DNA from 2 places in the Kribbella sp. NPDC056951 genome. Region 1 is predicted to be linked to the other one. Evidence: riboswitches for the same ligand, from Rfam matches in the RefSeq annotation. Region 1 holds a riboswitch; the other holds the start of a gene.
What was found. Region 1 has a riboswitch for thiamine pyrophosphate ahead of thiC (phosphomethylpyrimidine synthase ThiC). Riboswitches for the same ligand answer to the same signal wherever they lie in the genome.
Positions count from the first base shown of each region.

Region 1 (4,894 bases):
CCGTCACGCAGCGACCTCGGCGCGACTGAGCAGTTCGGACGCCAGCACCCGGCCACGCTGCTCCTCGGCCACTCCGGCCGCCTGAGCCCGTTGGGTTACCGCAGATTGGCTGATCCCCAGTTTCACGCCGATCTCCCGTCGTGTCAGTCCCTCGGCCAGCAGGTCGGCGACGGCCCACCCGCGGTCACTACGCCGGCGCAGTACCGACGCCATCAACCACAGCACCGTTTCCACCTGATCGGCAAGCTGGGCGTCGGATCCGCACACATTGACATGATGCGGGCTGAACTTCGCCTTCGTCACCGCGTCCCGGGCATGGACGAACGCGTCCCCGTTACCCGCCCTGGTACTGCGCGGGAGCGGTTCGATGACGTCGCCGATCCCGAGCCCGACGTACCAGGAGTCGCGGCGGAGCAGCTCGACGACCAGGTCGATGGTTGCCTTGGCCTCCGAAAGCACGCCCTGTACCTCGTCGCCGGCGGTCCGCTCGAACTTGCGGATCAGGCCGGGCACGCGGGGTCTGCGGTTCAGATTGATCAGTAGCTCGGGTACGAGATCGCCGCTGATTCTGCTGCCTCGCTGATCTACCGTGAGAACGAAGAGCACTGTCCCGCACCTCCTTCCAACGGAGTTAAGGCTACAGTCTTATTCACGCTGAGTGAAGGCGAAAACCTGAATCGGTTCACCCAATCACTCTCGGTGATCACCCCGCGGGACAGCTGATTCCCCAATTCTCCGCTCAAACCGGCCACTTCGGCATCTCGACTCGCGCGCCAATTTCACAGCGCGTAAGGCTGAAAAGGCCGGTTTTCGCGCCCGAAGGCCCTCCAAAACCGCTTCAGACCGCGGTTTCGGAGGGCCCGTTGCTCAGTCCGCCAGCGGCAGGTAGAGCTTGCTGTCCTTGGCCTTGAAGGTCTCGGACATCTCGGTGAAGCCGGCCTCGATCGCCTCGGTCGAGGTCAGGCCGTGCTCCTCGGCGTAGGCGCGGATATCCGCGGTGATCCGCATCGAGCAGAACTTCGGCCCGCACATCGAGCAGAAGTGTGCGGTCTTGGCCGGCTCGGCCGGCAGTGTCTCGTCGTGGTAGGACCGCGCGGTGTCAGGATCCAGCGAGAGGTTGAACTGATCCTCCCAGCGGAACTCGAACCTGGCCGTGGACAACGCGTCGTCCCAGGCCTGCGCTCCCGGATGCCCCTTGGCCAGATCGGCAGCGTGGGCGGCGATCTTGTAGGTGATCACCCCGGTCTTCACGTCGTCGCGGTCCGGCAAGCCGAGGTGCTCCTTCGGCGTGACGTAGCAGAGCATCGCCGTACCGAGCCAGCCGATCTGCGCCGCACCGATGGCGCTGGTGATGTGGTCGTAGGCCGGCGCCACATCGGTTGCCAACGGCCCCAAGGTGTAGAACGGCGCCTCGCCGCAGAGCTCCTCCTCGAGTCGCACGTTCTCCGCGATCTTGTTCATCGGCACGTGCCCCGGGCCCTCGATCATCACCTGTACGTCGTGCTCCCAGGCGATCTTGGTGAGCTCCCCCAGCGTCCGCAGCTCGGCGAACTGGGCCTCGTCGTTCGCATCCGCGATACAGCCCGGGCGAAGTCCGTCGCCGAGTGAGAACGTCACGTCGTACTCACGCAGGATCTCGCACAGCTCGGCGAAATGCGTGTACAGGAAGGACTCCTGGTGATGCGCGAGGCACCACGCGGCCATGATCGAGCCGCCGCGCGAGACGATGCCGGTGATCCGCCGGGCGGTCAACGGCACGTACCGCAGCAGTACGCCGGCGTGCACGGTCATGTAGTCGACGCCCTGCTCGCACTGCTCAATCACCGTCTCGCGGTAGACCTCCCAGTTCAGCGCGGCCGGATCGCCCTTCACCTTCTCCAGCGCCTGATAGAGCGGCACGGTGCCGATCGGGACGGGCGAGTTCCGCAGGATCCACTCACGGGTCTCGTGGATGTTCTTGCCGGTGGACAGGTCCATCACAGTGTCCGCGCCCCAGCGGGTGGCCCAGACGAGCTTCTCGACCTCGTCCTCGATCGAGCTGCTGACGGCGGAGTTGCCGATGTTCGCGTTCACCTTCACCAGGAACTTCTTGCCGATGATCGCCGGCTCGACCTCCGGGTGCCGCCGGTTCACCGGGATGACGGCCCGGCCGCGGGCCACCTCGGACCGGACGAACTCCGGATCCATGTTCTCCCGCAAGGCGACGTACCGCATCTCCTCGGTGATGGTGCCGGCTCGCGCATGCGCCAGCTGGGTCAGGTTCTCCCGGCCGGCGATCCACTCGCGCCGCAGCGCGGGCAGACCGGTCTGTACGTCGATCTGCGCGGTCGCGTCCGTGTACGGCCCGGACGTGTCGTACAGGTCGAAGTGCTCGCCGTTGGTGAGGTGGACACGACGCGCCGGGACTCCCAGCTCGCCGCGGTAGATCTTCTCGGAGCCCGAGATCGGGCCGGTGGTGACAGTCGGTCGTACGGTGCCGATGGTTGTCACTTGCTGCTCCCTACGCCGGAATTACCCGGACAGGTTCGGCGGTCGGCGGCGCCGGAATCCTCCAGCCGCCCTCTCAGCCCACTACGGTGCGAGCTCCCGCGATCTCTAGTTATCACCGGCAGCTTAGTAGCATTCGTGGATGCGCGACTTTGTGTACCCACCGGTGGTCGGCTTCGCCCGTACGGCGTTCAAGGTGCTGGACGTGAACTTCCAGCTCTCCGGGACCGAGAACGTGCCCCGGACCGGCGGTGCGGTGATCGCGCTGAACCACATCAGCTACGTCGACTTCATTCTGGGCGGGTACGGCGCTCTGCCGAGCAAGCGGCTGGTCCGGTTCATGGCCAAGGAGGTGCTGTTCCGCAACCGCTGGTCCGGTCCGCTGATGCGTGGGATGCACCACATCCCGGTGGACCGCGGTGCGGGAGCGGCGTCGTACGAGCATGCTCTGCGGCACCTGCGCGCCGGTGAGGTGGTCGGCGTGTTCCCGGAGGCGACGATCAGCCGGTCGTTCGAGCTCAAGGAGTTCAAGTCCGGCACGGTCCGGATGGCTGCTGAGGCCGGCGTACCGGTGATTCCGCTGATCCTGTGGGGCACCCAGCGGATGCTCACCAAGGACCATCCGAAGGACTTCTCCCGGCACCGCACGATCGCGATCACGGTCGGTACGCCGATGTCCGTGACCACGGACGACGATCCGGTCGCGGCGACCGCCGTACTGCGCTCGAAGATGGCCGAGATGCTCGACGACACCATCCGCGCCTACCCGGAGCAACCGCCGGGCGCGTGGTGGTTGCCGGCGGCCTATGGCGGCTCCGCACCGACGCCTGAAGAGGCGGATCGGCTGGACCGCGAGGAGCTCGCGCGGCGCGCGGAGCGGCAGCAGTAACTCCGGACAAGGCCTTGACCCTCGGCGGTCGATGAGGGTACGAAGGGCACTTGTTATTGACAAGGCAGGAATCTGGGGGATTTCTGTGCTGCTTGCCTTGTGCTGGGCGGGGGAAGGTTTTTGTTCGAATCACCGGAAGAACTGCGCCTGTTCGATCCCGGGACGCTGCAGATCGCGCCACACGTGGCGGAGCACCTCCCGGACGCCGGGGGCTACTTCATCGACTGGTCCAGCCAGGGTCTGGATGCAGAGCGGGCCCGCGAGGTCGAGGCCGCCGTCAACGGCCGCCGCTGCGCGAACGGCTGGTTCCCGTTGGAGAGCCTGGACAGCATCGGCCACCGCGGCTACTGGCGTGGTCCGCTGACCTATCTGGCTCAGATGACTGCCGACGACGCAGCCATCCTGCAGGAGTGGGCCGGTCGCGGCCTGACCGGTGAGAACCGGCAGCGCATCGAGGCGACCGTCAACCACCTGCTGCACCAGCAGGGTCATGCTGCCGCAGCGACGTGGGCCGTGGCGGTCCGTCCCCAGGCTGGTCTGGACGCGGGCGAGCTGGGCGACCGGCTCTTCGCAGCCTGGGAGCAGAACCTCGACGCAGTGCGCACCAAGGACGTGGCCAAGGCAGTGCGTAGGTGGAACCGCTAATGGAACTGCGGGATTATCAGGTAGAGGCCGTAGAGCACCGCAGCTAGGCACGCTGCGAAGCACAGCGACGCCACTGCGGTGTCCAGCATCGCCGGCGGCCGCTTCTCGTCGATTGCCACCGCTCGCCGCCCCATAGCGGTCACACCGAAGGCGAACAGCACCGCCAGCCCCACTCCGAAGAGCAGGCTGACCAGCGCCACTTCACCAAGACCGGTCCAGTTGATGTGCATCGCCCTACTCCTCTCAGACCGCCGCGGTCGCCGAGGAGGCGGCCCGGGTGCTCGGGTACTCGTTCACGTTGGACGAAGTCACCGGCTTGCGCCGAGAGGCGACGTACAGGCCGCCACCGGCACCCACAGCCAGTACGGCGATCAGCGCGACCCCGAGGTTGCCGGAGTTCGCCACGCGGCCGGCCAGCGCGCCAACGATCGCGGCGGCGGGCAGCGTGAACAGCCAGGCCAGTGCCATCCGGCCGGCGACTGTCCAGCGCACCTCCGCCAGCCGCTTGCCCAGACCGGCACCCAGGATGCTGCCGGAGCAGACCTGCGTGGTGGAGAGCGGGAAGCCCAGGTGCGACGACGCCAGCAGCACTGCGGTCGAACTGGTTTCCGCGGCAAAGCCCTGCGGCGACTCGATCTCGGCCAGCCCCTTACCCATCGTGCGGATGATCCGCCAGCCGCCGAGGTACGTGCCGAGGGCGATCGCCAGACCGGCGGCGAAGATCACCCACAGCGGCGGCCGCGAGCCCTGCGCCAGGCTGCCGGAAGTGATCAGGACCAGCGTGATGATGCCCATCGTCTTCTGCGCGTCACCGGTGCCGTGCGCCAGTGAGACCAGCGAGGCGGAGGCGATCTGACCGGCACGGAAGCCGTC
Region 1 covers NZ_JBHUQZ010000001.1:1,100,639-1,105,532, reverse strand. The annotation lists gene ACFTSF_RS05215 (hypothetical protein) at 1-7, opposite strand, end outside; gene ACFTSF_RS05210 (SatD family protein) at 4-513, opposite strand; gene thiC (phosphomethylpyrimidine synthase ThiC) at 868-2,490, opposite strand; TPP riboswitch at 2,480-2,600, opposite strand; gene ACFTSF_RS05200 (lysophospholipid acyltransferase family protein) at 2,630-3,376, shown strand; gene ACFTSF_RS05195 (hypothetical protein) at 3,497-4,021, shown strand; gene ACFTSF_RS05190 (hypothetical protein) at 4,018-4,251, opposite strand; gene ACFTSF_RS05185 (anion permease) at 4,265-4,894, opposite strand, start outside.

Region 2 (4,894 bases), 830 kb from region 1:
ACACCCTGCACGGCACCCCGATCGGCACGATGCTGCTGGCGGTCGCGCACGGTCGGGTGGTGGCGAGCTCATTCGGTGACGAGGAGACGATGACCGGGCGACTCGCCCGCGCCGTGTCGCCGCGAGTTCTCCGCCAGCCGCGCGCACTGGACGCCGTACGGCGGGAGCTGGACGAATACCTGATTGGGAAACGCGACGAATTCACCGTGCAGGTTGATCTCGTGCTCGCGACGCCGTTCCAGCAATTGGTTCTCGCGGACCTTCGTGAACACACCAGTTACGGACACACCAAGACGTACGGCGAGCTCGCCGGGGAGATCGATCGACCCAAGGCAGCCCGAGCCGTCGGTACGGCGCTGGGCGCGAATCCCGTGTGTGTCCTGCTGCCGTGCCACCGGGTGATCGGGGCGAGCGGCGCGCTCACCGGGTACGCGGGCGGCCTCGAGGCCAAGCGCTACCTGTTGAATCTTGAAAAGAAAAGAATCATTTCCGCGTAGCCGCAGGAATGGTTTTATCGTTGCTGTATTCAGGAGCAGGTCCCCAATGTGGAGTGGGGATCTGCTCCTATTCTTTCGGGGTTCAGTTCTTTCGGGGTCAGGCGTGGATCTCGAGGATCAGCCGACGCCGCCCGCCCCACTCGCGCTTGTAGACCTTGTAGTTGTCGATCCCCGCGGCGGCGCAGAGGCGGCCGTAGCTGATGTCGTCGTGGATGTAGTGCACGCTGCTCAGGCCGTCGGCGTGCTCGGTGGTGACGATCCGGTGTTCCGGGCCCTGCCGCATCCCCAGCGCGATCTCACCGGCGGTCGCGGGTCCCCAGGACGGGCCCTCGATGATCGCGATCCCGCCCGGCTTCAGCACCCGGGAGATCTCGCAGATCGTCGAGATCTGCTCGTCCTCGGCGAACAGTTCGTGGAACGCGGTCCACAGGCAGATCACCGCGTCGAACGAGTCCCACGCGTACGGCAGATCGGTCATCGACCCGATCGCCCAGTCGATCGCCAGCTCCTCCTCGTTCGCCTGGATCCGGCCGGCCTCGACCAGGTTCGGCGAGATGTCGAGGCCGCGCACCGTCTTCCCGGCGCGCGCCAGCGGGAGCGAGATCCGGCCGTAGCCACAGCACAGATCAAGAACCGATTCCCGGCCGTCGAGCAGTTCCTCGACGGCCTTCACGATGTCTGCGTCCCGCTCGGGCGAGGTCCGCGCAGCCAGACCATCGACGCCGAGCTCGGCGTACTCGGCCCGGCTGCGCAGTGCGGAGTTGAGCATGGGCGCAAGTATCCCGCGTGCCGCAGGTCAGTTGTCCACCGGTTCGCGGGTCACGATCCGGCCGCGACCGATTTTGCCGAGGAGAACTGCGGCGAGTATCGAGACGATGATGCTGGTGTAGGTCGCACCCAACCAGCCCGGCACGGCCTGCCCACCGAAGAGCTTGCCTTGGACACCTTCCCAGAACGGCGACCACTCGGCGACCGTGCCCGGATTCACGAGCTGGTAGGCGACGAACCCGATCAGCCACGCGACCGCGGGCTGCCAGCGGAACTTCGCCGTACCGGAGACGTCCCAGTTCATCTTGCTCACCAGGAAGAAATCGGCGATCGCGACCGCGAACAGCGGGATGAAGACCGAGCCGATCAGATAGAGGAACTGCGTGTAGTTGCCCAGGTCAACCAATAGCGCGAGACCGGTGGCGAGGACGCCGATCGCGATCGAGATCCACCGGCGATCGACGTGACCGATCAGGTTGTGCGCGGCCATCGTGGTCGAGTAGACGTTCGCATAGGCCTCGTCGACCTCGTCCACCAGCAGCACGAACAACGCGATCGCACCGGCCGGCAAGGTGACGAGCGCGGTGATGACACCTTCGCTGTCGGTCTGCAGAGTCGCGACCGCGAAGACACCCAAGGCGTAGTACAGGATCGCGGCCAGGCCGTAGCCGAGGGCCGAACCACCGAAGGCCGCCTTGTTGGTGCGGGAGTGCCGGGTGTAGTCGGCGGCCAGCGGCGCGAACGAGACGACACCGGCGGCGGCCAGGTCGACGGCCGGCCAGAAGCCGAACACACTGTCCTGCGGCAACGACTGCACCGGCTTGCTCAGCACCTGGATGAATAGGTAGACCGAGGCAATCAACACCAGCCAGACCATGAACTTGCGCAGGATTTTCACGCTGCCCAAGGGCCGGACCGCCATGGTCGTGGCGATGATCCCGGCCAGTACGACGAACAGCCAGCGCCAGCGCTCACTCGTCACCGCGACCGCGGCCTGCGAGATCACGATGATCTCCATCGTCGCCCAACCGATGTTCTGCGCGATGTTCAGTACCGTCGGGGCCATCGATCCGCGACGGCCGAACAGGCCGCGCAGACTGGCCATGGCCGGTGCGCCGGTGTGCGAACCGAAGACGGCCGAGCCACCGAGCACGAGCGCGCCGATGCCGCACCCGACGACCACGGCGAGCAGGCCCTGCCACAGCGAGCCTGTGTACGCCGCGACGAGCGCACCGGTGACCGGGCCGAACAGCGAGATGCCGAGGTTGCCCCAGAGCGTGAACTGGTCGAGGAACCCCAGCGTCCTCGGCGCATCCGTGGTGAGGACGAGCGGTGCTTCTGCATTGGCAGGACGAACTGCTGTATCAGTCATTGCGATCCCTACGCCGGCATTACCCGGTCAGGTTCAGGCGGTCGGCGACCCTAGTCGCCCTCTCAGCCCGCATTCGGTGCGAGCTCCCGCAAAGGTTTTGCTACCGCGTCAACGATAACGCCTCAGTCCGCCGGCCGCGCGGCGGCTGCTCGGTGGATGAGCGCGGCCACCTCCGGGCCGTTGGTCAGCACCGGCATGTGGGACCCGGTGGACAGCGTCCGCGACTCACCGTGGCTCAGAGCGGCCAGGCGGTCGGCCCAGTCGGCTGGTGACAGATGGTCATGGCGGCAGCGGATGATCACGACCGGCGACTGGACTCTGGTGATCACACCGGCCAGATCGTGCCGTCGGCAGGCCGCAGCCGCCCTGGCGATCGTAGAGAACGTCGTACGGGCGTATTGCGGTGCCAGGACCGGGATCAGCCGGGGTGACTCCGGTGCGGCCGACTCCAGCCAGCGCATGCCCAGGTCGAGCCAGCCCGCGGACTTCGTGTCACCGCTCGGAGCGATCAGGACCAGTGCGTGCACCAGCTCCGGGTGGGCGACCGCCAGCTCGACCACGATCTGCGCGCCGGCCGAGTGCCCGACGAGGACCGACCGCTCCCGGACCTGCTGCTCGAGGCGGGCGGCGAGGGCCTCGGGGTGCAGGTCATCGCGGTTGTCGGCAGGTTCGCCGTACCCGGGCAGTGTGACCACCCGGTACGGCATTGAGAGGTGCTCGACGGTTGGTGCGTACGACTCCGGCCCGAGGCCGAGGCCCGGGACGAGGACTACGGGAGCGCTCACTCCCAGGGTGGTCGGCCGGGTGCGGCCCGAACCACGGTGTCGAGGTCCGGCTTGAGCTCGCGATAGCCGAGGAACAGTCCGGCCGCCAGAATCAGCAGACCGAACCCACCCCACGCGTACGCCGTCGGTAGCCGCTCCAGCGTCTCGTCGACGGCGCCCAGGCCGGTTGAGAGCACCATGCCGGCCCAGATGAACAGGGGGATCAGCGAGACGCCGACCAGCACGCCTCCCACGATCTCAACGGCCTCGGGCTGGCGGGCGGCCTTGCGGCGCGCCAGCACGTCTCTCGCCCACAGGACGAGAGCTGCGGCACCCACCAGGACGATCAGGAGCTGGCCGAGCGCGTCGATCACGTCGGTGCGCAGCGGGTGGTTGAGCGGTGAGCCCGGCGCCTGGGTGATCTCCCGGATCGAGACCCGCTGGACCGTCGCCACCATCAGTCCGTAGACAGCCGCGATCACAGTGGCGAACAGCACCACCTTGGCCGCGCGCGGATCACGGCCGGCGAATGGCTCCTTACGCCCGTACGTCGGGAAGGCCTCGGGATGCGGATCCACGGGAGCGCCGTACGGGTGTCCTGGACGGTAGCTCGGCGGCTGAGTCGGGTCGGTGGGCGGACCGCCGTACTGACCTGGTTGGGAGCCGTAGGGCTGCGCAGGTGCATACGGGACGGGCGGCAGTGGCTGACCACCGCCGGCGTACGTGCCGCCGCCGTACGGTGTGGGCGGAGCGATGTGCTGCTCCTCGGCGGGTTGTTCCTGGTCCGGACGCTCCGGCTCACGTCCGTACGTCGGGAAGTCCTGTGACGACATCGCTGCTCCCTCCCTGGGGACTCAGCTTCTCACGGGACGGGTCAGGTGGCCTTGATCGTCGGCCACGCGTTCGGCCGGCAGCCACCGAGCCCCTTGGTCTGCTGCATCATCACCGGCGCCGGAGTCTTCGGCTGCCCACAGGTCGAGTGCCCGTGCCCAAGCGCGTGCCCGACCTCGTGATTGACCAGATAGTTGCGGTACAGCGCGACATCCCCGCCGTACGCCGGCACTGCATACATCCACCGCTTGGCGTTCAGCACGACCCGGTCCTCGACCCGGCACGACACCTCACCACCGGTGTCGAGCGGCAGACACAACTTGTCGGTCAGCGTCGGCGTGGCCACGATGATCCGCAGATCCACGTTCTCCGAGTCCGTCCGCTCGAAACTGACCGGATGCACCGCCTGCCACCCACGCGGATCAGTCAGCGTCTTGTGAATACTCGCCGCGACCGCCGCCGGGTTCACCGACAACCCCTGCTCGATCTCCACCCGGTAAGTCAGCTTGTCCCGCACCCCGGTCGCCTTGTCCGACCCCGGCACGACACTCAGCTTCCCACTCGACACGGTGACGTTGGGCTTCGCGCCCTTAGGCTGCCGAGTCAACGTAGGTGCCGGCCGCAACGGCGTCGTCAGATGCACCGAAGGTGTAGGAGTCGTC
Region 2 covers NZ_JBHUQZ010000001.1:269,052-273,945, reverse strand. The annotation lists gene ACFTSF_RS01305 (methylated-DNA--[protein]-cysteine S-methyltransferase) at 1-497, shown strand, start outside; gene ACFTSF_RS01300 (methyltransferase domain-containing protein) at 595-1,266, opposite strand; gene ACFTSF_RS01295 (purine-cytosine permease family protein) at 1,294-2,637, opposite strand; TPP riboswitch at 2,626-2,737, opposite strand; gene ACFTSF_RS01290 (alpha/beta hydrolase) at 2,760-3,422, opposite strand; gene ACFTSF_RS01285 (hypothetical protein) at 3,419-4,234, opposite strand; gene ACFTSF_RS01280 (DUF3152 domain-containing protein) at 4,276-4,894, opposite strand, start outside.
Region 2: another riboswitch for thiamine pyrophosphate. It lies ahead of ACFTSF_RS01295 (purine-cytosine permease family protein); the one in region 1 lies ahead of thiC (phosphomethylpyrimidine synthase ThiC).